3 regions of the Ruegeria sp. AJ12 genome follow, and region 3 is predicted to be linked to each of the others. Evidence: riboswitches for the same ligand, from Rfam matches in the RefSeq annotation. Region 3 holds a riboswitch; each other region holds the start of a gene.
What was found. A riboswitch is a leader RNA that binds a small molecule or an ion and turns the genes downstream of it on or off. The one in region 3 is predicted to bind cobalamin.
Positions count from the first base shown of each region.

Region 1: linked by a shared signal. The riboswitch ahead of ACR3E0_RS18850 (hypothetical protein) and the one ahead of ACR3E0_RS07565 (CbtB domain-containing protein) in region 3 are both predicted to bind cobalamin.
Region 2: linked by a shared signal. The riboswitch ahead of ACR3E0_RS21200 (DUF1636 family protein) and the one ahead of ACR3E0_RS07565 (CbtB domain-containing protein) in region 3 are both predicted to bind cobalamin.

Region 1 covers NZ_JBQFJJ010000001.1:3,770,156-3,777,324, reverse strand. Annotated here, with positions in the region: gene ACR3E0_RS18860 (DNA polymerase III subunit gamma/tau) at 90-1,841, opposite strand; gene ACR3E0_RS18855 (protein-tyrosine phosphatase family protein) at 2,012-2,515, shown strand; gene ACR3E0_RS18850 (hypothetical protein) at 2,517-2,924, opposite strand; cobalamin riboswitch at 3,012-3,232, opposite strand; gene ACR3E0_RS18845 (alpha/beta hydrolase family protein) at 3,399-4,256, shown strand; gene rsgA (ribosome small subunit-dependent GTPase A) at 4,291-5,319, opposite strand; RNA gene ffs (signal recognition particle sRNA small type) at 5,498-5,596, opposite strand; gene ACR3E0_RS18830 (bifunctional 2',3'-cyclic-nucleotide 2'-phosphodiesterase/3'-nucleotidase) at 5,636-7,169, opposite strand, start outside.
Region 2 covers NZ_JBQFJJ010000002.1:205,279-212,447, forward strand. Annotated here, with positions in the region: gene ACR3E0_RS21165 (pyridoxal phosphate-dependent aminotransferase) at 1-95, opposite strand, end outside; gene ACR3E0_RS21170 (hypothetical protein) at 186-1,319, opposite strand; gene ACR3E0_RS21175 (hypothetical protein) at 1,699-1,959, shown strand; gene ACR3E0_RS21180 (hypothetical protein) at 2,108-2,443, shown strand; gene ACR3E0_RS21185 (FecCD family ABC transporter permease) at 2,409-3,419, opposite strand; gene ACR3E0_RS21190 (ABC transporter substrate-binding protein) at 3,420-4,370, opposite strand; gene ACR3E0_RS21195 (ABC transporter ATP-binding protein) at 4,383-5,159, opposite strand; gene ACR3E0_RS21200 (DUF1636 family protein) at 5,156-5,512, opposite strand; cobalamin riboswitch at 5,612-5,819, opposite strand; gene ACR3E0_RS21205 (D-lyxose/D-mannose family sugar isomerase) at 5,996-6,661, opposite strand; gene ACR3E0_RS21210 (carbohydrate kinase family protein) at 6,680-7,169, opposite strand, start outside.
Region 3 covers NZ_JBQFJJ010000001.1:1,488,633-1,495,801, reverse strand. Annotated here, with positions in the region: gene cobM (precorrin-4 C(11)-methyltransferase) at 1-725, shown strand, start outside; gene ACR3E0_RS07580 (cobyrinic acid a,c-diamide synthase CobB) at 712-2,034, shown strand; gene cobA (uroporphyrinogen-III C-methyltransferase) at 2,031-2,759, shown strand; gene cobF (precorrin-6A synthase (deacetylating)) at 2,752-3,495, shown strand; cobalamin riboswitch at 3,539-3,747, shown strand; gene ACR3E0_RS07565 (CbtB domain-containing protein) at 3,785-3,955, shown strand; gene ACR3E0_RS07560 (CbtA family protein) at 3,960-4,658, shown strand; gene ACR3E0_RS07555 (hypothetical protein) at 4,720-5,214, shown strand; gene ACR3E0_RS07550 (DUF1636 family protein) at 5,202-5,537, opposite strand; gene ACR3E0_RS07545 (DUF302 domain-containing protein) at 5,739-6,167, shown strand; gene ACR3E0_RS07540 (thiamine pyrophosphate-binding protein) at 6,247-7,169, shown strand, end outside.

The DNA of each region.
Region 1 (7,169 bases), 2.3 Mb from region 3:
TGGGCATTCCCATCGGTCGCTATGGTCTGTGGCGAGAATTTTCTTGTTGGTGAGCCCAAGAACTGTCCAGTTTTCAGAGGCAGGGCAGACTAATCCTCCTCGAACGGATCCCATTCATCTTCGACTTCTGGCAACGCCTCGGTTTCGACCTGGGCAGCGCGCTGTTCCGGTGTTTCGATCCGGGTGATCTTTGCCTTTGGGAACTGAGTCAGAACGGCCTGAACCAACGGATGTTGTTCAGCCTCGGCTTTCAAAGCCAGTTCTGCCTTGTCTCGCAATTCGGCTATCGTCGGCGCGTCACCGTCCGAGACGATGGACACCGCCCATCGGTTGCCGGTCCAGCGCTGCAACGCCGAGCCCAGTCGCGCGGCAAGGTCCGTCGGAGCCTGATCTGCCGGTGTGAATTCGATCCGACCCGGTTGGTAAGAGATCAGGCGGACACCATTTTCCACTTCGACCAGCAGTTTCACGTCCCGGTTTGCCCGGATCAGTTCGACCACATGTTCGAAAGTCGGATACCGGGCCAAAGCGGCCTGAACATCCTGAGCCAACGCCGCAACGGGTGCACCACCGGACCCTTGAGGCGCCGAGGTGTAAGTCTGGGATGTGGTCGCGCTTGCCTGAACACTCGACGCACCGTTCCGTTGAGTTGGAACGCCTCCGCTGGGTGGCTGCGGCGCATCCTGCAGCCGTTTGACCAGTTCTTCCGGACTGGGCAGATCCGCCACGTGGGTCAGGCGGATGACCGACATTTCAGCAGCCATCATCGCATTTGGCGCGGCGGACACCTCTTCCAGAGCCTTCAGCAGCATTTGCCACATCCGGGTCAGCACACGCATCGGCAGGGCCTCGGCCATCTGCAGCCCCCGCGCGCGTTCATCGGGGGAAACTGTCGGATCTTCGGCCGCATCGGGCGTGATTTTGACGACCGAGACCCAATGCGTGATTTCGGCCAGATCGCGCAAAACAGCCAGCGGGTCGGCGCCTTCGGCATATTGTCCGCTCAGTTCAGTCAGCGCGCCTGCCGCATCGCCACGCAGGATCATGTCCATCAGGTCCAGAACCCGGCCCCGATCTGCCAGACCCAGCATGGCGCGCACTTGATCGGCCGTGGTTTCACCGGCGCCGTGCGAGATAGCCTGATCCAGCAACGAGGTTGCATCCCGCGCTGAGCCTTCTGCGGCGCGAGTGATCAGTGCCAAAGCGTCATCGGCAATCTGGGCATTCTCGCCTTCGGCAATTTTGCGTAATAGGCCAATCATCACCTCAGGCTCGATCCGACGCAGATCGAAGCGCTGACAGCGCGACAGGACCGTGACCGGAACCTTGCGGATTTCAGTGGTGGCAAAGATGAACTTTACATGTTCCGGGGGTTCCTCCAGCGTTTTGAGCAGCGCGTTAAAGGCGCTGGTCGAGAGCATGTGAACCTCGTCGATGATGTAAATCTTGTAGCGCGCGCTGGCCGCGCGGTACCGGACGCTGTCGATGATTTCGCGAATATCGTTCACACCGGTGCGGCTGGCCGCGTCCATTTCCAGAACGTCGACATGGCGGCCTTCCATGATGGCAACGCAATGCTCGCATTTCCCGCAAGGCTCGGTCGTCGGTCCACCGGTACCGTCCACGCCAATACAGTTCATGCCCTTCGCGATGATCCGCGCCGTGGTGGTTTTTCCGGTTCCCCGGATACCAGTCATTATAAACGCCTGCGCGATCCGATCCGCTTCGAACGCGTTCTTAAGCGTACGCACCATGGCGTCCTGTCCTACCAGGTCCGCAAAGGTTTCCGGGCGGTATTTGCGGGCGAGAACCTGATAGGCGGGGTTGGCGGTGTCGGTCATGTCTGCTCTGGCGGATTCGGAACTTCGATGCAGCGTAAGGCCCGCCGCCGTCCGCGTCCACAGCGCGATGACAGGATTTTCGGTTTGGAAAGTGTCTCGCAGCGGGTAGATTGGGCAGATGCATATCACATGACAGTTTCGTTCTGGGGAGTATCGGGAGGTAGCGATCCATGTCTCAACTGGTGATCTACGCATTGCAGGTGGGCGGTGGCACGCTTGCTCTGACCTCGCTGCCAGGGCGAGGGGGGGACTATCCGGGTGATCTGGATGTAATCTCGGATTGGAAACCCGGCCTTGTGCTTTCAATGACCACCGCTGCCGAGATGGTGCAATATGGCGCACAGACTTTCGGCCACGACATACAGAGCCGCGCCAGTCGATGGGTGCACCTGCCGGTCGATGATTTCAATGCGCCGCCCCCAACCATCGCCAGGCAATGGCCCTCGGTCAGCGCTGCCATTCGGCATGCCTTGTCGGGCGGCGGGCGCGTTATGGTCCATTGCAAAGGTGGGTGCGGACGATCCGGTATGGTCGTCTTGCGCCTGATGGTCGAGTGTGGCGAACAGCCAGGTCAGGCTCTGGCGCGGTTGCGGGCCCTACGCCCCTGCGCCGTCGAGACAGAGGCGCAGAGGAACTGGGCCGCCGAGCCCGCCCGGACGACAGTAGACCACTAGGTCACGCCGGGACGTGTTGCGGCGGTCGCGTTGCGGTTCGAGGCACCAGAGTCTTTGCCTCAAGCAGGGCGCAAGGGGAGTCGGAGATGGCGCCAGACGGCATGGCGCTGAACTCCAGGCCGAAGATCATATCGGCATAGGTGTCCAAACGGTCCATGCCGATTTCAGGGTTGGCTCCGCAGTAGATTCGGATCCGGTCACGCTGCGCTCGAAACCGGGCCATGCAACCCTCGGGGCAATGGGTCAGCGTACTGTCGCCTTCAATCTCAAACGCCTCAGTGGTGGCAGAGGTGGCCTGCACCATGGCTTGGGCCATCGTCCGCGCCATGCGTGCGAGCGCAGGGCAGGGTTTGCCTGTCCGCTGGCATACGGTTGCGGCGAATTCATGTGTTTCAGTTGTCCAGATCATCCTGCGCCCTCCGCGCGGCAGACAGGGCGTGGAACAGGCGGGACGGCAATGTGCTGTCGGGACCTGCCCGGACACCCCGTCCGAGTTTCGGTTTCAGTTCCGATGGCAGGTCTCCTGACTTGCGGGTCTTCGCTTTGCCGACCTTCCCAGCCTTTCGGCCAGTGGTGTTTCGGCTTTGCTCACCGTTCACAGTTGCGGGGGCAGTCGCGGCCTTGATCCGTTCCGGTTGCCACCGGGCAGGACCGCACCGTGTTCCCTTTTCATCCCGACCCCTTGTGGGGCGCGAGAACCATCACACAATCGCTAGCGGTTACATGCGGCCCGAGTCAAGTTGATCTTGGCATCCGTGGCGAACCACGATCCCGCGTTTGCGTGCCTGAGCTGATCACAAGCGGACGTTTGGTCAAGTCGGATCGGTGTTGACTTGTGCCTGCCAAAGTGAACTGGTTGGTTCAGGTAGAGTCCGAGGGCACCATGTTGGATACGCAGCAGGCGGTACTGACCGAAGAATTTCAATTCCCGTCCGGGCCGGCGATGCTGTCAGCGCGGCTTTATCGGCCAGTGTCCGAGGTGGATACGGTTGTTGTTCTGAACGGCGCGACAGGTGCGCCGCGCGACTACTATCAACATTTCGCCCACTGGCTGGCCGCGGAACAAGGGATGGCTTGCCTGACCTATGATTATCGGGATTTTGGCCATTCCCGAACGGGACATCTGAGAGATTCTCGGGTCACGATGGCGGATTGGGCTTTGGTCGATATGCCGGCCGCACGGACCGAGATGCGGCGTCGGTTTCCTGATGCAAGACAATGGACCATTGGCCATTCAATCGGCGCAATGTTGGGGCCGGTGCAACCGGATATCGCCCAGATCGATCGGATGATCTGTGTGTGCTCGGGCCTCGTGACTTTAGCCGATCACCCGTGGCCCTACCGTGCTTTGGCCTGGCTGTTCTGGCACGGGCATGCCCCTTTGTTTGTGCGTGCTTTGGGGTACCTGCCCGGAAAGGCAATAGGCTTCGGGTCCGACCTGCCCGCATCGGTTTACTGGCAATGGCGCAAGTGGTGCACAGCCCCGCAGAACTATGTACCGGACATCGGTGTCGAACTGCCGGATGCCCGCTGGTCAGGCTCGGGTGTTCCGGTTGATCTGTTCACCTTTGAAGACGACCAGATGGTTCCGCCGGACGCGGTCTGGCGTCTGGCGGAGCTGTATGGCCCTGAAGCCAGGCGCCACTTATTGCTTCCGAGAGAGTTCGGTTTGTCCAGCATCGGCCATATCGGGGCGTTCGCGCGTCGCAATGCCGCCGTCTGGCCCCGGCTGATCGCCTGAAGTTGAGGGACGCCGAATTTCGGCGCCCCTCTCGTCAGAACCGTTTGCGGTGGGATTTGTCCTGCATCACGGATCGCACCATCTTTCCAAAGGCTTTGTCGCGGGCGCGCGACTGGGCGACTGTTTCCGAATTGCGCTGATCCTCGCGCCGCAATTTCCGCCATCGGTCCAGCCTTGCCGAATCAAGCGCGCCGGTTTCGATGGCCGCCTGCACCGCGCAGCCCGGCTCAGTGACGTGCTGGCAGTCCGAAAACCGGCAGGATTCCGCCAGTCCCAGAATGTCCGAAAACACTTCGTCCACGCCGTCCTGTGCGTCCAGCAGCCGCAAGGCCCGCATTCCGGGTGTGTCGATCAACCACCCGCCGTTGCGCATCTGGCGCAGCGCGCGGACCGTCGTGGTGTGCCGGCCGTGGGCATCGTCTTCGCGAATTCCGGCGGTCGCCTCGTTCTGCCCGGTCATCCCGTTTGCCAGGGTCGTCTTGCCAACGCCGGACGATCCGACCAGCGCCGCGGTCTGACCGGCAGAGCACCAGGACAAAACCTGATGAATGTCCGCCGGATCCAGCGCATTGATCGTCAGCACGGTAAGAAACGGTGCAAGCGATTGCGCGCGTGCTTCGAAATCGTCGGGATTGGCAGAGGCATCGGCCTTGGTCAGGACGACAACCGGATAGCATCCGGCCTGATGCGCCAGGGCAAGGTACCGCTCTAACCGGGGCAGGTTGAAATCGGCGTTGCAGGAACTGACGATAAACAGCACGTCCACATTGGCGGCAATCAGCTGCGTTGTGGCACCGGTTCCCGCTGCGCGGCGTTGGAGCACGCTGCGCCGCTGCAACAGATGCTGAACGCAGTTGTTTCCGTTTGCCAGCACCCAGTCTCCGACCGCGAAATCGCCGGTGGGACGATCAAGGGTCAGGAGTGGCGTTTCGCCGGAGGGGTCAAGACCGACCAGCCGATCCCGGTGAACCGCCGAGATACGAAACGGATTGCATGAAGGATGTGCCGCGTGCTGCGCGGCAAAGTGAGAGGACCATCCCAGGTCCGAAAGGGTAAAGGACATTGTTCTGCCTGTGTTCAGGTACAGCAAACCATCAGATGGCCATGCGCGCATCTGTCGGTGGTGTTTTCAGGCAGTCAATGGTCTTTGAAACTCAGAACCGTTTTGCCCGAAGGGTCATTGATACAATCATAAAAGCCCTCCTGCGGCTGGTGGTTCCTATGCGCCGAATTGGCGTTTCAAGTGAGAGGTTGGACATCGACCCAAGCGGGGCTCGTTGTGGCTGCTTCCTTCCGGACCTGACCAGGTTGGCGAGGCGCTCGCCCGCGCCAACCTCTCAACCGCCGATATAGGGAATGCCGGTGATAAAGACAACCCGTCAAAGGGTCAGGCGGATCTGCGCAAACCCCTCGGAATCATGCTCCAGCACCTGCGGTGCATACACGCTGATGTCCGACAGATGCCTCAGCGCCCCGGGCCCCGTTCTCAGGATCGCCTGGGTTCCGGATTGCGGAAACAACGAAAACGGATAGGGCGCCTCGCTCATCGGATCACGTGGCAGTCGGCCGGACAAATAGTCCCCGACAATGCCTTTGATATCCAGCGGCGGCAGGTCGATCTTTTCGGCTTCCTGACCTATTGGAAAATTCCCACCGCCGCTGGCCCGGTAGTTGTTCAGCGCGACGATGAAGCGGTGATCCGGTTGTACGGGGCGTCCCTGACATCTGAGGTCACACACCCTGCGATGATCCGCGTCGGACAGGTCTCCCTGTGCGTCAAAGCGAGCCGGTTGTGACGGGTCAATCTGGTAGGTCAGTCCAAAAATGACGTCGAAATTGTATCCGGCCCGACGGGAATCCATCAGATCGGTTTGGCCACCCGGCTTCAGTCGGTTGAAAACACCCGCTGACATTTCCAGCCAGTCGTGGAGTTGGGTGCCTGTAATCAAGAGCGTTCTCAGTTCGTTGGGAAAGACATGCAAGTCCGCGACATGGCGTTGGCATATTTCGCCGGCTGGTACATCTGTGTAATGCCGAGGTCCGCTCCGCCCACCCGTTTTGCAAGGTGACACGGCGGACAGCAGCGGCAGATTGCTCCAGGTAGATTTAGTCAAGTATGGACGCACGGCCGCCGCCTGAGCGGACGCGACCAAGGCTAATCCACGATCCGGTGTACAGAAACTGAAATAGCTGTGCAGCCCGTACGAAGTTTTGGCAACCGGTTGGGCCATCATCCTTCGTGTGCCGGCATGGCCGACTGCAAAAAGACGCACCATATCAGGATCTTCCGCAGATGATTGGCCCTGGGCGCCTGGAAAGACCGGACGCGGGTCGCTTTGATGAGTGGTGATGTGCCACGCATTGCCCGGCTTGGGCGCGACATATAAATCCATGACGCCAAGTTGAGATCCTGCAGCGCCGGGTAGGATTACCGGTTTGCCGTGAACGCGTCCGGCTTCGGGATCAACATACGCTCGGTCTTCATCGGTTTTTCCGGGGAAACTGAGATGTGTATGACCGCCAATGATCGCATCGACCCCATCTATTTCGGCCAGGGGGATAATCGCGTTTTCCAACTCCGGGGCTGCCCGAGATGGGCCGAGGCCCGAATGCGCCAGCGCCACAATCAGATGGCACCCTTCGACGCGCAATGCGTCGGTCATCTTTTGCGCCGATGTCAGGATATCATCGGCAAAAACCTTTCCTTTTAAGAAACGGCCTTCCCAACGGGTCGTTTGTGGCGGCAGAACGGAAAAAACGCCGATCCGAATTGCCCTGTTCACCCCGTCCAGTCGCACGGTCCGGTCGAGAATGGCGCGGTCGCTCCAACTGGCTGTTTGGCCGATCCGGTGGAGATTGCTGCACACAACCGGACACGGAGACTGGGCGAGGATACGGTCAATCGTTTCAAGC
Region 2 (7,169 bases), on a different contig from region 3:
GGTCTTCTGGTGCCATCTCCACGGGCGAGTGAAATGACCCCCGCATCGAACATCCCGGGGTGAATTTTTGCGCCATCATCGTCAACGCCCGCCAAAGCTGATCGACACTGCTGCAATCGGTTCAGGTGTTCGTGATGAAACTCTGCATTTCCCGTGTCACCCGGGCCCTCTTTTCTGTCCATCTGCTAGATTGCCAATCCGTTGGTTTGCAGGAAACCAGTGTATTTTTGGGATAGTTCCCGCGCAGCATCATGCGCATCTGATAAGGGGAGAAATTTGCAGTCATACTCAAAAATCTCTTTCATTTTCGCTTGTTGTGGGGCCGCGAAATGAACTGTTCCCTGATCGTCGATCTTGTCGATCCCGTCGCAGACCTGGCCGCCTTCATTGACTTTGATCGCATCGTCGATGCTGATGCCCTTTGGAAGCGAAATAGAGCGTTCGGTCCGGCTGAGCCATATTGGATAACCTCCTGGCAACCCGTCGGGTCCCGGGGCATGAACCAGCAGTTTCTGCGGCGATAGGAGAGCTTCGAGAACGGCAACGGCAGATGACGCCGTGACGGGTTGCCCTTCGATACCCCCGGTCCGTCTGTGGCGTTTGGTGAGCGCTTTGAATATTTCCTGTTGGTCGATCATATCGCTGACATCGCTTCCATTTGCCGAAACATGGAATATCAGAGGTGCCCCATCGGGGTTTCCCAAACGCGATAGCCGGTAACTGACGAAATGATGTGCACAGATCCGAACATCCACATCACGGACGCAAAGCTTAAGTGCGTCAGCGACTGCCAGCCTGAGCGCCGGCACAACATTTGCGATATTGCCGATGCCAATGTGAGGGGACAACCCCGCAGCTGCAAGGGCTGGATTTACAGCATCGGGGAAAGCAGCGTTTACGACAATCGGATCGATTTCCGCAGCTGCAACGATCCGCATCAGTTTGATCGTTGGTGAAAGATGTAGAGGCAACCAAGGTCCAAATCGCGTTTCCGCGACTTGTTCACGAAGACCGTCAGGAAGCTTTGTCACCACCCACCATGACTGCATGGATGCGGTGTTGAAGATCACATCGGGGGCGATGTCTCTTAGAGTATCGCAGGACCGTCCCGCCTCGTCCAAATCCATCTGACGCGCTATGATATCAATGTCGTGCCCGATGTTCACCGCATGTTGTCGCAAGGTGTTTGCCGTCCGTGTCGCTCGCTCAAGATCGCGCGCGCAAAGAACGATGCGGTCGTACCCCGTTCTGTGGCTGAGGATGTAGAGAACATGGTTGGCCAAGACGCCATTTCCAATCACTGCCAGTGTGCGTAGCATGCAAATTCTCCTTGAAATACCGTAATGGATTCACAATATCCTACTAAATCTATCAGGAATCCAAAATCCCCCTTTTCTACCTCGGCGGGAATCTGCCCTTAGAACCTCGATCCGCACATCGCTGAACTTACTAACGCCAGCTGTCAGTGATTCAGTGTGCTCAAAACCGGACCCGCTGCTTCAAATCCCGGGGTTTAGGATGCGCTGAACCCATCTTTAGGATCCGCGGCAGAAAACTAAGCTGTCTGGCTCAGGACTCTTTTGCTATGCGTCGTACCCCGGTTATGGGAAAGTCGGCGCCGAACGCTCACTTCGTCCATATTCCGTCACTAAGTCACAAGTGCTTGGCGTTTGGGTCAGCATCACGTGACGTGGCCAGATGATCGGGTTCAAAATCTCAACGATCGAGTCAAAGATGCGAGATATTCCACAAATACCAATATCCGCGATCATCCACCCGGGTCAGGTCGGTGCGTTCAAACGGCTCCGATCACGAGATCGCATTGCCGCGCCGACCCAGCGTATAGAAATCATCTGTGCAAAGCCTGCGTTCGTTAGGCCCGCCCAGACCAAGCTCTTGAAATTCCTCGCCGAATGCGTAGCCATGCTCAACGCGGTGGGCATCGCCTCGGTCGTATGACGTTGTGCAGTGCGGGCCATGCTATGGTCGACTTCTGACGGCAGAATAGTCTCAGGGCTGACCGTGCGTAGATGGGCGGCGCTCGCCTCTCCCCGGTGGCAGCATGCCGAGTGCGTTGGTGTCACAATGCATTCAATTCGGGGGTCCGATGATCTCACGCGATTGCATCGTTCACGCGCCGGGTGTGGACAATCTGTGCTTTGAAAATGCCAACGACACGGGAGAACTGGGTATCAGCGTGTCCGGCGCCGTGCCGATTGCCCGCTTCGACGACATCGAAATGGCGGGTTGGCTTATGTTCGGCCTGACCAGCGTGCACAACCCGATTGGTCTGGCGGTTGAGCATGTTATCTGGCCCCTGAAACGCCGGCCGGCAGATCTTGGGAGGGACGGTGAAACCATTCTGATCGACCCATACAGTATGCCGCGCCGTGCGCATCGGCAGATAATCAGTTGTTGCGGGTTGATCTGTACAAATACATGAACACAAACAGGGATCCAACGGATGTGGTCACAATGCCCACTGGCAGTTCCTGTGGCGCAAGAAGCAGCCGGGACAGGATATCGGACAGCGTCAGCAGCACAGCGCCGACGATGGCCGACGCCACCAACAGGTTGCGGTGCAGCGTTCCCGCAATTCCGCGCGCGATATGGGGCACCATCAGCCCCACAAACCCGATGACACCCGCCACCGAAACAAAGGTTGCCGTTGCCAGAGCCGCAACAAAGAACATCCGGAACCGTAATCCCTGCACCGGAATCCCGAGCGTAGCGGCCGTGAAGTCACCGGTCAGCAGCGCGTCGAGCCAGCGGCTGCGATAAAGCGCGTAACTCAGGATCAGTCCAAGCCCTGCCAACACAAGCGGAAACGTCTCCCACCGGGCGAGACCTAACCCGCCCAGCATCCAGAAAATAACCGAATGCGCTGCGCGGCTGTCGCCGGCAAAGATCAGATAGTTGGTAATCGCCGAAAACAGAAAAGAGACCGCGAGCCCTGCGAGGATCAGCTTTTCCGGCGCGCTCGTCCGCAAGCTTTGGACAAGGGCCAGCACAATGCCCGAGGCGATGAGCCCGCCACAAAAGGCCGCAATGGGCAGGGTCCAGATCCCCAGTATGTCGCCGGTGACGGTGATGACCAGAACCGCCCCCGCCGCTGCGCCCGAGGACAGTCCGAACAGGAAGGGATCGGCCAGATCGTTGCGCGTGGTGGTTTGCAGAACCACACCTACCACCCCCAGCCCGGCCCCGATGATGGCCGCAAACAAGGCGCGCGGCAGGCGCAGGTCGAACACGATCCGGTGCAGAGGCGACATCTCGCCTTCAGTGAGACCAAGGCCCAGCCCGATGGCGGTGAACACATCCGTGATCGGGATCGAGGTCGTACCATAGATCGTTGACAGCAGCACAAGGGCGGTCAAAACAACCGCCCCCATCACAATCAATCGACCTGTCAGGCCCATCTAGTTCATATCCGGATGCATGGCCCGCGCCATTTTCTCGATGGCGTCGATGTTTGCCGGTCCGGGTGTCAGCTCTTCGTAGCGCAAACCGATCCAACGCGCGTTTTTGACTGCATCGGTCTGTGACATCACAGGGTGTTCCTGCAGGAATTTGAACGTGTCGGCAGCTCCGTTCCCGGTCTGGTAGTCCAGCAGAACCAGAAACTCGGGGTTCGACGCGGCCACGGCTTCCCATGAAGTGCGGCCCCAACTGGTATCCAGATCATGGGTGACGTTTTCGCCGCCAGCAGCCGCAATCATAGCGTCCGGAATCGCAAACTTGCCGGCCGTAAACGGCGCATCCGCCGGACCGTCCAGCAGGAAGACGCGGGGCTTGGACAGATCGGCGGTTTTGGTTTCGATGGCGGACAGCTTGTCTTTCCAATCCGATACAAGAGCTTCGGCCCTGTCTTCGACATGCATGACCTGACCCAGGCGCAGGACATCGTCAAACAGCAGGTCCATGCTCGCCTCGGGGCGATCCTTGTTCAGATGCACGCAGCTTTCGGTCAGGACCATCGTCTTGATACCGAATGGGGCAAGGGTATCCGGCGTCACGTCGCCGCCCGGTTTCATGCCATAGTACCAGCCGGCAAAAAACAGATCGGGCTCGACCGCAACCAGGTTCTCGATGGTCGGGTACTTCGGAGCAAGTTCCGGGATGTCGCCGCGCAGCGCATCAAAATCCGGGCTGGTTTTATACCAGCCGGTGATCCCGGTCAGGCCAACGATCTGATCCTGCAAGCCGAGGGCAAAGGCCATGTCAGTCATGTTCATGTCGTGGACAACAAGCCGCTCGGGCGTGGTTTCAAACACAAGCGGTTCGCCGCAATTGTCGACGGTCACCTCATGCGCCGCAGCACCGCTTGCCAGGCCAGTGATCAGCGCCACGGGCCAGAGTCTCTGCATCATGGTATGCTCCTGTTATGATGACAGTTTTCGTTTTCGGATATCGAGCGCGGGAATCACGCGGCCCTCATGGGTAAAGCACAGGTAATCGACGCCAAACGTCTCGCGGACGCGGTCCGGGGTCAGCACTTCGCTAACGGGTCCAAAACCGGTCAGGCGGGTGGATTTCATCAGCGCGACATGCGAGGCGAATTCGGGGATCATGACCAGATCGTGCACGATCATGACCACCGTGATCCCCAGATCTGCAATCAGAGACAGCATGTGTCCCTTGGCATCCGGGTCCAGATGGTTGGTCGGTTCATCCAGAAACAACAGTGAGGGGTTTTGCGCCAAAGCGCGCGCGATATGCGCCCGTTGCCGCTCGCCCCCCGATAATCGGGTCATCGGTTTGTCCGCCAGATGCGTCAGTTCGGTTGTTGCCAAGACGCGATCCAATGCCTGCTTGTGGTCTGCGGTCGACCTGTCGGTTTTGACGGGTATCTGCCCCAGCGCCACATAGTCACGCAGCCGCAACCGCCCGTCCGGAAACTCCTGCTGGCTGACCACGGCCATCGCACGCGCCCTTTGCGGCGCCGTCAGTGTGCGGAGACTTTGCCCGCGAATACGGACGTCCCCAAGGGCAATACGCTCGACGCCGCACAGCAGATTCAGCAGAGTGGTCTTTCCCGCGCCGTTTGGCCCGGCAATGGCGAGCACCGCGCCTTCTTCCAGAGTGAACGAGACATCCTGCAGCAGCACATCACCGTTCAACGCATAATATTCCAGACCCTCTGCGACCAGAAAGCTCATCCCTTGCCCCCCACCGGCAGGCAGGGCATCCGAGACAGGGTCTTGTAAAACAGGGCAGGGGGGCGATCTGACGCGCTGGTCCAGCCATCGGCGCTGCTCCTGAACTGATGCGCAAAGTCGACAAGCGCCGTTAGGTCGGCCTGAGTTTTAATGTCGCCAAACAGGTATTGCGCTTTGCCCGCCGCCTGCAGACCCACAGTCATCGGTCGGGCGCATCCGGCCATGCAGGGGATCAACCGTGTTTCGTACCCTGTGGGCAATTCTGCATCCAGGGTGGCTTGTGCGATTTCCGCCTGTATCGGGCCCTGGCAGGTCGCGCAGATCAGGACGAAATGATCAGGAGCGGTCGGCATTGTTCGCTCCGCCTGATGCCACGCGCGGACAGAAGGTACGAACAATGTGCGCACTAGGATGTGCCATCAAAGCCTCCTTCCAGGACACCCCGCCCCGGGTTGGTTGAACATGTGATGGCAGGTCTCCTGACTTGCGGATCATCGCTTGGCCAACCTTCCCGGCATTGGATGCCAGTGGCGATATGGCGTTGCTCTCCGCTTACAGTTGCGGGGGCAGTCACGGCCTTGGCACCCGTCCGGCGCCGCACCGTATTCCCATTTTCATCCCTCGGATCATCCGCCGGGAACCATCGCAGCCAGCTAGTCTGCTGTCACAATAATTGTCAAGCGTTTGGTGATTGGACCAGCGCATCAGGCGCAGAACAGTCTGCGGGGCCGGTTCTGGTTTGCGGTGGCTGCTGGTCGGCAAGGACCAGATGCGCATCCATACACCCGCTTGTCACTTGATCATTCACATTGCACGGTTTCGGAAAACCAGCGCGGTCAGTAATCCGAAACGAGCAGAAAATCCGGGTCGACGTCTTCCTCGATCGTTGTAAAACGCGGGATTGGATCCTCGAACACGTTATCTGTGCGATCGTCGTTGACGGTCGAGACTTCACCGATCAGACAGTCGCCGCGCTCTGCCCAGAACGCATGCCAGACACCGGGCATCAGTGTCACGCTCTGGCCCGGTTTGAGGCGCAGAAGTTCGCCGGGTTGAATGGCGACAGGGCAACCGTCGCTCGGAACCACAATTGGCGTGTCGCGATCAATACCGCCTTCGGCGTCGGACGCGTAGATTTCCATCACCAGATCACCGCCGCCGCGGTTGATAATGTCTTCGGCCTTCACGATATGGCGATGCATCGGTGACAGTTGTTTGTCGCGGGAAATCAAGAGCTTTTCCGCATACAACATCCCGCGTCCCCGGCTCAGGTCTTTCTCATCACCGTTGCGCAGGGTGAACAGGAACAGGCCCAATTCGTCAAACCCGTTCTGGGCATAGTCAGTGATATCCCAACCCAGGCCGCGGTCGCGAATACCTGACGCCAGCGTGCTGCGCATCTGGTCGGGTGACCAGTACGCAAAGGGGGGCAGGACCGCACCGAAGGATTTGATGAACGCCTCAGCCTCGGTCTTGATGCGGTTGATGTCGGATCGTTTCATGGTGTCTCCCTCGTGGGATCAAAGCTCGTGTGCCCAAGGCGGGTTCGCGCCGGCGCGAGATACGGTGACCGCTGCCACTTTGGCACCATAGTCCAGTGCTGCGCGCAAGCCGTCGGTGGTCAGATTGCGTATTCCGGGTTTGGTCAGATGCCCGGCCCGATTCAGTTCGGCCAGCACGCCCGCGTTGAAGGTGTCTCCGGCCCCGACGGTATCCACGACTTGCACCGGGTTCACGGGCACAGTGGTTTCGGACCCATCGGCGAGATACCCGGACGCGCCGTCGCCGCCACGGGTGACAATTGCCACTGCGGGTCCCGCCTGCAACAACAGCGGTACTTTCTCGGCGTGGCTTTCGGGCCCCGGAATGATCCAGTCCAAGTCCTCATCCGAGACCTTGACGATATCGGCCTGCGCGATCATCCGGTTGAGCCGGGTGCGGTATCGGGTCTGATCCTGGATAAAGCCGGGCCGGATATTCGGATCCAGCATCACTGCGCGATCCACTCCT
Region 3 (7,169 bases):
TAGCGTCCTGCCCCGTGTGCCTGTACGCGGGCTCACTGGTTCCCGAGGCCATACTCGACCATTGCCCCGAAGGTGCTAAAGTCGTGAACACGGCGCCGATGGATCTGGACCAGATCATGTCCGAGATCGGTTCGGCACACGAAGCCGGTCAGGATGTCGCGCGTCTGCATTCAGGCGACCTGTCCGTCTGGTCTGCGATGGGCGAGCAAATCCGGCGGTTGAAAGAGATGGGAATACCGGTCAGCGTGACCCCCGGCGTGCCGTCTTTTGCGGCCGCGGCGGCATCGCTTGGCACAGAACTCACCCTGCCGGGGATGGCACAATCCGTTGTTCTGACGCGCACGCCCGGGCGGGCATCGTCCATGCCCGAAGGAGAAACCCTGGCCAACTTCGCCCGAACTGGTGCGACGCTGGCCATTCACCTCTCCATCGGCAATCTGAACAAGGTGATCTCCGATCTGACGCCCGCCTATGGCGCGGACTGCCCGGTGGCTGTGGTTTATCGCGCAAGCTGGCCGGATGAACGGATCATCCGAGCGACGCTTGACACGCTGAACGATGCGGTGGACGAAAGCATTTCACGCACCGCGCTGATCATGGTCGGGCCCGCGCTGGCCGGCGAAGGGTTTGATGACAGCTGTCTGTATTCCAAAACCTACGACCGGCGCTATCGCCCGCAAAGCGCAAACAGCCAATGGTCAAGCTGGAGCCATGGCGATGACTAATCCTCCTGGCCTTTTGATTTCGGCACCGTCATCGGGCACCGGGAAAACCACTGTCATGCTGGGCCTGTTGCGCGCGCTGGCGGAGGATGGCCTGACCGTTCAGCCGTTCAAGAGCGGGCCGGATTACATCGACCCGGCCTTTCATCGTGCAGCGGCAGGCCGCGCGTCGTTCAATCTGGACAGTTGGGCGATGGACGAACCGCTGCTGAACGCAATTTCAGCGCAGGCAGACGGCGCGGATGTCGTTGTCGCCGAGGGATCCATGGGTTTGTTTGACGGCGTCGCCAAACCCGGCGAGCTTGGTCATGGCTCCAGCGCGGAAACGGCCCTTCGCATGGGTTGGCCCGTCGTTTTGGTGTTGGATGTCGGTGGACAGGCGCAATCTGCAGCCGCCACGGCGCTGGGGTTTCGGATGTACAATCCCGACCTGCCCTTTGCGGGCGTGATTCTGAACCGGTGCGCCAGCCCAAGGCACGAACGTCTGACCCGGCTTGGAATGGACCGCGCAGGACTGCCGGTGCTGGGTGTCTTGCCCCGCCGTGGCGATCTGACTTTGCCCGAGCGGCATCTGGGCCTCATTCAGGCGGTAGAGCACCCCGACCTTGAGAGTGCCATCGCCGGATATGCCGCGTTTCTGAGGGAACATGTCGATCTGGAGGCGATCAAGCGGGCGGCCTCCTCGGGCCCCGTGGGGCCGTCGTCGGCCGCGCTGCCGCGCCCTCCGGCCCAGCGGATTGCTTTGGCTCAGGATGCAGCATTTTCCTTCACCTACCCGCACCTGCTGGAGGGCTGGCGCGCCGCGGGTGCAGAAGTCCTGCCGTTTTCCCCGCTGGCCAACAAGGCACCCTCTGCGGAAGCGGACATTGTTTGGTTGCCCGGTGGATATCCGGAATTGCACGCTGGCACGCTTGCCGCCGCAGACAGGTTTCTGAAGGGCTTGCGAACCCATGCCGAAACGAAGCCCGTGCACGGAGAATGCGGTGGTTATATGGCTTTGGGCGCGGGATTGATCGACAAGGACGGCAACCGGCACGCGATGGCCGGGCTGCTGGGCCTTGTCACATCTTACGAGAAGCGCAAATTCAATCTGGGGTACCGCAAGGCCGAATTGCTGGCGCCGATGCCCGGCTTTGCCCCAGGTACAGCGCTTCGCGGACACGAGTTCCATTATTCATCGATTACCGAGCAACCGGACGCGCCCTTGGCACGGGTCTGTGATGCCGAAGGTAATGAAGGACCGCAGACAGGGTCCGTGCGCGGTCACGTGACGGGGACGTTCTTTCACCTGATCGCCGAGGCCACGGTATGAGCGGTTTCGTCTCATTCATCGGTTCGGGCCCCGGCGATCCGGAACTGCTGACGCTCAAGGCCGTCAACCGGATGCAAGCCGCCGACGCCGTGCTGTTTGATGACCTCAGCAGCGGTCCGATTCTGGCACATGCGCGCGAGGATGCGGATCTGGTCGGCGTGGGCAAACGCGCGGGACGCCCGTCGCCCAAACAGAACCATGTCAGCCGCCTGCTCGTCGAATACGCCGAAACCGGCGCGCATGTTGTCAGGCTGAAGTCCGGCGATGGCGGGCTGTTTGGTCGTTTGGAAGAGGAACTGGTGGCCCTGCGCGACGCTGGTATCGGCTACGAGATCATTCCTGGCGTTCCTTCGGCGGTTGCTGCGGCGGCGGCAGCAGGAATCCCGCTGACCCGCCGCCTGACGGCAAGGCGGGTTCAGTTCGTCACGGGCCACGATGTCAGCGGAAAACTGCCCGAAGATCTGAACCTGCCTGCACTGGCGGACGCATACGCCACAACGGTTGTGTTTATGGGCAAGAGAACCTTTCCATTGTTGGTCGATGCTCTGCACGCACATGGTCTGCCATTGGACACACCCGCGCTTATGGCCGAGTCTGTCTCGACGCCCGATCAGGCGCTGCACAGGTCCACGATTGGCGCACTGTCCGAGACGCTGAAATCAGAGGTCGGAACGGCACCGGCCCTGATCCTCTACGGCCCGCTGGCGGAGGCTGATGATGGATGAGCTGACACTGGTCGGTATCGGCACGGGCAATCCCGACCATGTCACGTTTCAGGGCGCTGAGGCCATTCGTTCCGCCGATTTGATCCTGATACCCCGAAAGGGTGAGAGCAAGACCGATCTGGCCGGGATACGGGAACAAATCATCGTGCAAGTGTCTGAAAAAGAACCACGAGTTGCTTACTTCGACGTCCCCCAGAGGCGGTCAGACGATGGCTACCTACAGGGCGTGGATGAATGGCACGATGCAATTGCGCGGCAGTGGCAGCGCGCCATCGAATCCTATCCTGAGGCTCAAAAGGTGGCTTTGCTGATCTGGGGGGATCCGTCCCTTTATGACAGCTCGCTCCGAATCGCCGCGCGTCTCGACCCCCAGCCCAAAAAACGGGTAGTCCCCGGTATAACGGCGCTGCAAGCCCTTACGGCAGCATTTGCTATCCCCATCAACGACATCGGCGCGCCGTATCTGGTCACGACTGGCCGCCGCCTGCGTGACGAAGGCTGGCCAGAGACGGCATCGACGGTTGCCGTCATGCTGGACGGCGAATGCTCGTTCCAAGACCTCGAGATGGCGGATTTCGATGTCTGGTGGGGGGCATATGTGGGGATGCAGGAAGAAATCCTGATCCATGGGCGGCTGGACACGGTCGCGGCCGAGATCGTGGCAACCCGTGCCGACGCAAGGGCTGCGCATGGATGGATCATGGATATCTACGTGCTGAAAAAAAGCGGGAAGTGACGTGAAACGTCGCAAATGGCGATTGCGCCACTTTGACATTCGCGGCTAAATTGAGGTGTCTGGTCCCGCCGGAGACATCCGGATGCTAAGAGGGAATTTGGTGCGCCTTCCGAGGAAGCCAAAGCCAAAGCCGCCCCCGCGACTGTAAGCGGTGAGCCCCTGTTCAACCAGCCACTCCCAGCATTTTGGGGGGAAGGCGAACAGAGGCACTGACCCGCAAGCCAGGAGACCTGCCAGACGTGAATGGAAATCACCGGTCGTCGGGTGCGGCGGCTCAGGAGGACAAGAAATGACAACACATACCCAAACGGCGTCCGCCACGCGCGCAGGTCTTCTGCCAGTCATGTTTGCCATGGCTCTGGGTCTTGGCATCGTCACGCTCGCAGGACATGTTCAGGCGTCGGCGCTGCACGATGCGGCCCACGACGTGCGTCACGCAACCGGCTTCCCCTGCCACTGACCCAATGTTCGGTCGCATTCTGACCAGCGCCTTGTTCGCTGGTGCTGCAGCGGGGCTGATTGCCGCCTTTCTGCAGCTTGTTTTCGTGCAGCCGGTTCTGCTGCATGCGGAATTATACGAATCCGGTGAACTGGTTCATTTCGGGGGTGAGGCCGTTTCGGCGCGTCCCGAGTTGCCGGGCATGTTCTCGGACCTTCAGCGTGACGCTCTGAGCGTGATCTTTACCATGCTGACCTATACCGGATATGCGATCATTCTGGTTGCGCTGATGTCCGTCGCCGAGGGTCAGGGCCAGAAGGTCGACGGGCGCACTGGGGTGCTGTGGGGGCTTGCGGGGTTTGTCGCGGTTCACTTTGCGCCCGGTTTCACCCTGGCACCTGAAGTGCCCGGCGTCGCCGCAGCAGACATTTATGCACGTCAGGTATGGTGGTTTGCCACGGTTGCCGCAGCTGCCGTCGCCATGTGGCTGATTGCGTTCGGTGGTAACATGGTCAGCTATTTCATTGCCGCTGCCCTGCTCATGGCTCCACACCTCATCGGTGCGCCCGAACCAGACGTCTTTACAGGCCCGGTGCCCACCGAAATCGGCGCGCTGTTTGCCGCACGCGCGTTTGGCATTGGGCTGGTGGCTTGGGTTCTTGTTGGGTCTTTTGCAGGGTATTTCTGGCGGAAAGAAGCCAAAACTATCGAAGCGAAAGCCTGAGCACCAATCTCATCACTCGCCGGGGAAGGCTCGGCGGGTTTTCTGTTCCCGAGGATAAAAAATGTCCCGCTCACTTGCTTTATTTGCAATTGGTTTGGTTTTTGGTGGCGGTGCAGGCTTTGTTCTGGCTGCCGCGAATAGCGTCACCCTGGATGGCCATGACCATTCCGATCCCACGCATCACGGAGCCCATCAGGCAGAGGCTGAAGCGCATGATCATTCCGCGATGGTTCACCTCGCATCCAGTCCGGATGCACCCGGCGTAGAGATCGCAGTGACCCGTGATCCCATGGCCGGTTGGAATCTGCATGTCATGCCGCAGAACTTCCGTTTCGCGCCCGAGAATGCGTCGACAGGTGATCAGCCCGGAGAAGGCCACGCGCATGTCTATGCAAACGGTGTTAAACTGGCGCGTTTGTATGGCAACTGGATGCACATCCCGGACCTGCCCACAGGCGAAGTGGAAATCATGGTGTCCCTCAACGCAAACAGCCACGGTCAGTTAATGGTCGATAACGTGCCGGTCACTGCATCGGTCACAGTTCAGGTTGACTGAAGCGCGGGCACACGTGCCCGCAAACACAGACGAAGACGTCCGCACGGGCGGGCATCTTCGATCCAACCCGCTGGACTGCTCAAGTAGGCTCGACACGTTGCAGCGATATCATCTGCATCTGTCACCACATCGACCCCGGAAAACACGTAAGACGCCCTGCCCTGTCCTTGCAAAGCCAGCGAAACAGGTTCTTCACATCCGCTGAAACACGCATGCTCGGCGACGTTGACCTGATCTGCCAGTCCGCCACGCTGCAACGCTGCCTGAAGCGCCTCACGCTCGGCTGTGCGATCCCGTGCGCCCGTGCAACTGCTGCAAATCAAAATACGGTTGTCTGCCAAGTTCAAACCTGCCTTTCGCTTTGCCGTTATTGCGGGTTCCGCTGATGCCGTACAAGACCGCGCGGGCGATCAATGTACGAGATTGTGAGTGCGCATATGCACTTTTTCTGGCATCTCTTGATCAAACTAAATCTGGGAGACGCCCCTATGAGATCGCTCTGTCTTGTGTTGTGTGCTCTGGCAATGCCTCTTCGCGCGGAGATCACGGAACCACCTGTTGGATGGGCTGCTTATGAGTCTGACAAAACCTATGAGCAACTGGTCGATGACACCAGGGCCGCCGTTAAAGAAAACGGGCTGATTGTGGTGACACAGGCCGGGCCGACCAAAGCGGCCGCTGCCAGAGGCATCACAATTCCCGGCAACAGGGTGATCGGCGTGTTCAATAACGACTATGCCGTGCGGGTGTTGGAAACATCGACGGCGGCAATGATCGAAGCCCCCATCCGGTTGTATGTAACTGAAAACCCCGACGGCACAGCCACCCTCTCGTACAAAACCCCGAGCTTTGTTTTCGCCCCCTATGTTTATGAGGGCGGCGAGGCCCTGACCGACATCGCAACCGAGCTCGACGCGAGGTTCCAAGCCATTGCGGAAAGCGCTGTCAAATAGTCACACTGGCGTGATCCGCCTTGCGTCCGGATGCGTCCTCCGCAATCTGCTCTGCAATAAGAAATTCGGAGCATGACTGATGCAGGACCCTTCTCCCCGCGCGGCCGATCTATTGGCGCAACGGCTCTATGAGGCCGGATGCCGCCACGCTTTTGGAATGCCCGGGGGCGAGGTTCTGACGCTGGTGGATGCACTGGAACAGGCCGGGATCACGTTTCACCTCACCAAACACGAAAACGCGGCCGGTTTCATGGCCGAGGCCGTGCACCATCGCGATGGGGCACCCGCGATCCTGGTCGCAACACTGGGACCCGGTGCGATGAACGGGATCAATGTGGTGGCCAACGCATTGCAGGACCGGGTGCCGATGATCGTTCTGACCGGTTGCGTCGATGCCGACGAGGCGCTGACCTACACGCATCAGGTCATGGACCATGGCCAAGTGTACCGCTCGATCACCAAGGGAACGTTCCTGATGACGGCGGAAGGCGCCGATATTGTCGCGGACAAGGCAGTTTCTCTGGCCAATCAACCACGCCCCGGCCCGGTGCATATCGACGTGCCGATCTCGGTTGCCGATACACGCGTCAGCACGGCTAAACGTCGCCGGCTTGCCAAACCGGCAGCCGTAACGCCCGAAGGAAATTGTCTTGAAAAAGCCCGCCGCTGGGTCGCCGAGGCCCAGCGCCCTCTGGCCATTGTCGGGCTGGACGTCCTCTATGACGACTCCCGCAGTGTTGTTCAGGCGTTTCTTGAGCATTTCAGCATCCCCTTTGTCACCACGTACAAAGCCAAGGGTGTGGTTCCCGAGGATCACCCGTTGTGTCTGGGTGCGGCAGGCCTGTCACCGCTGGCCGACAAACACCTCGTCCCGCTGGTCGATCAGGCGGATCTGGTCCTGTGTCTTGGCTATGACCCTATTGAAATGCGCCCCGGCTGGCGTGAAATCTGGGACCCCGATGACAAGCGGGTCATCGATATCTCGGCCGTCGTCAATGATCA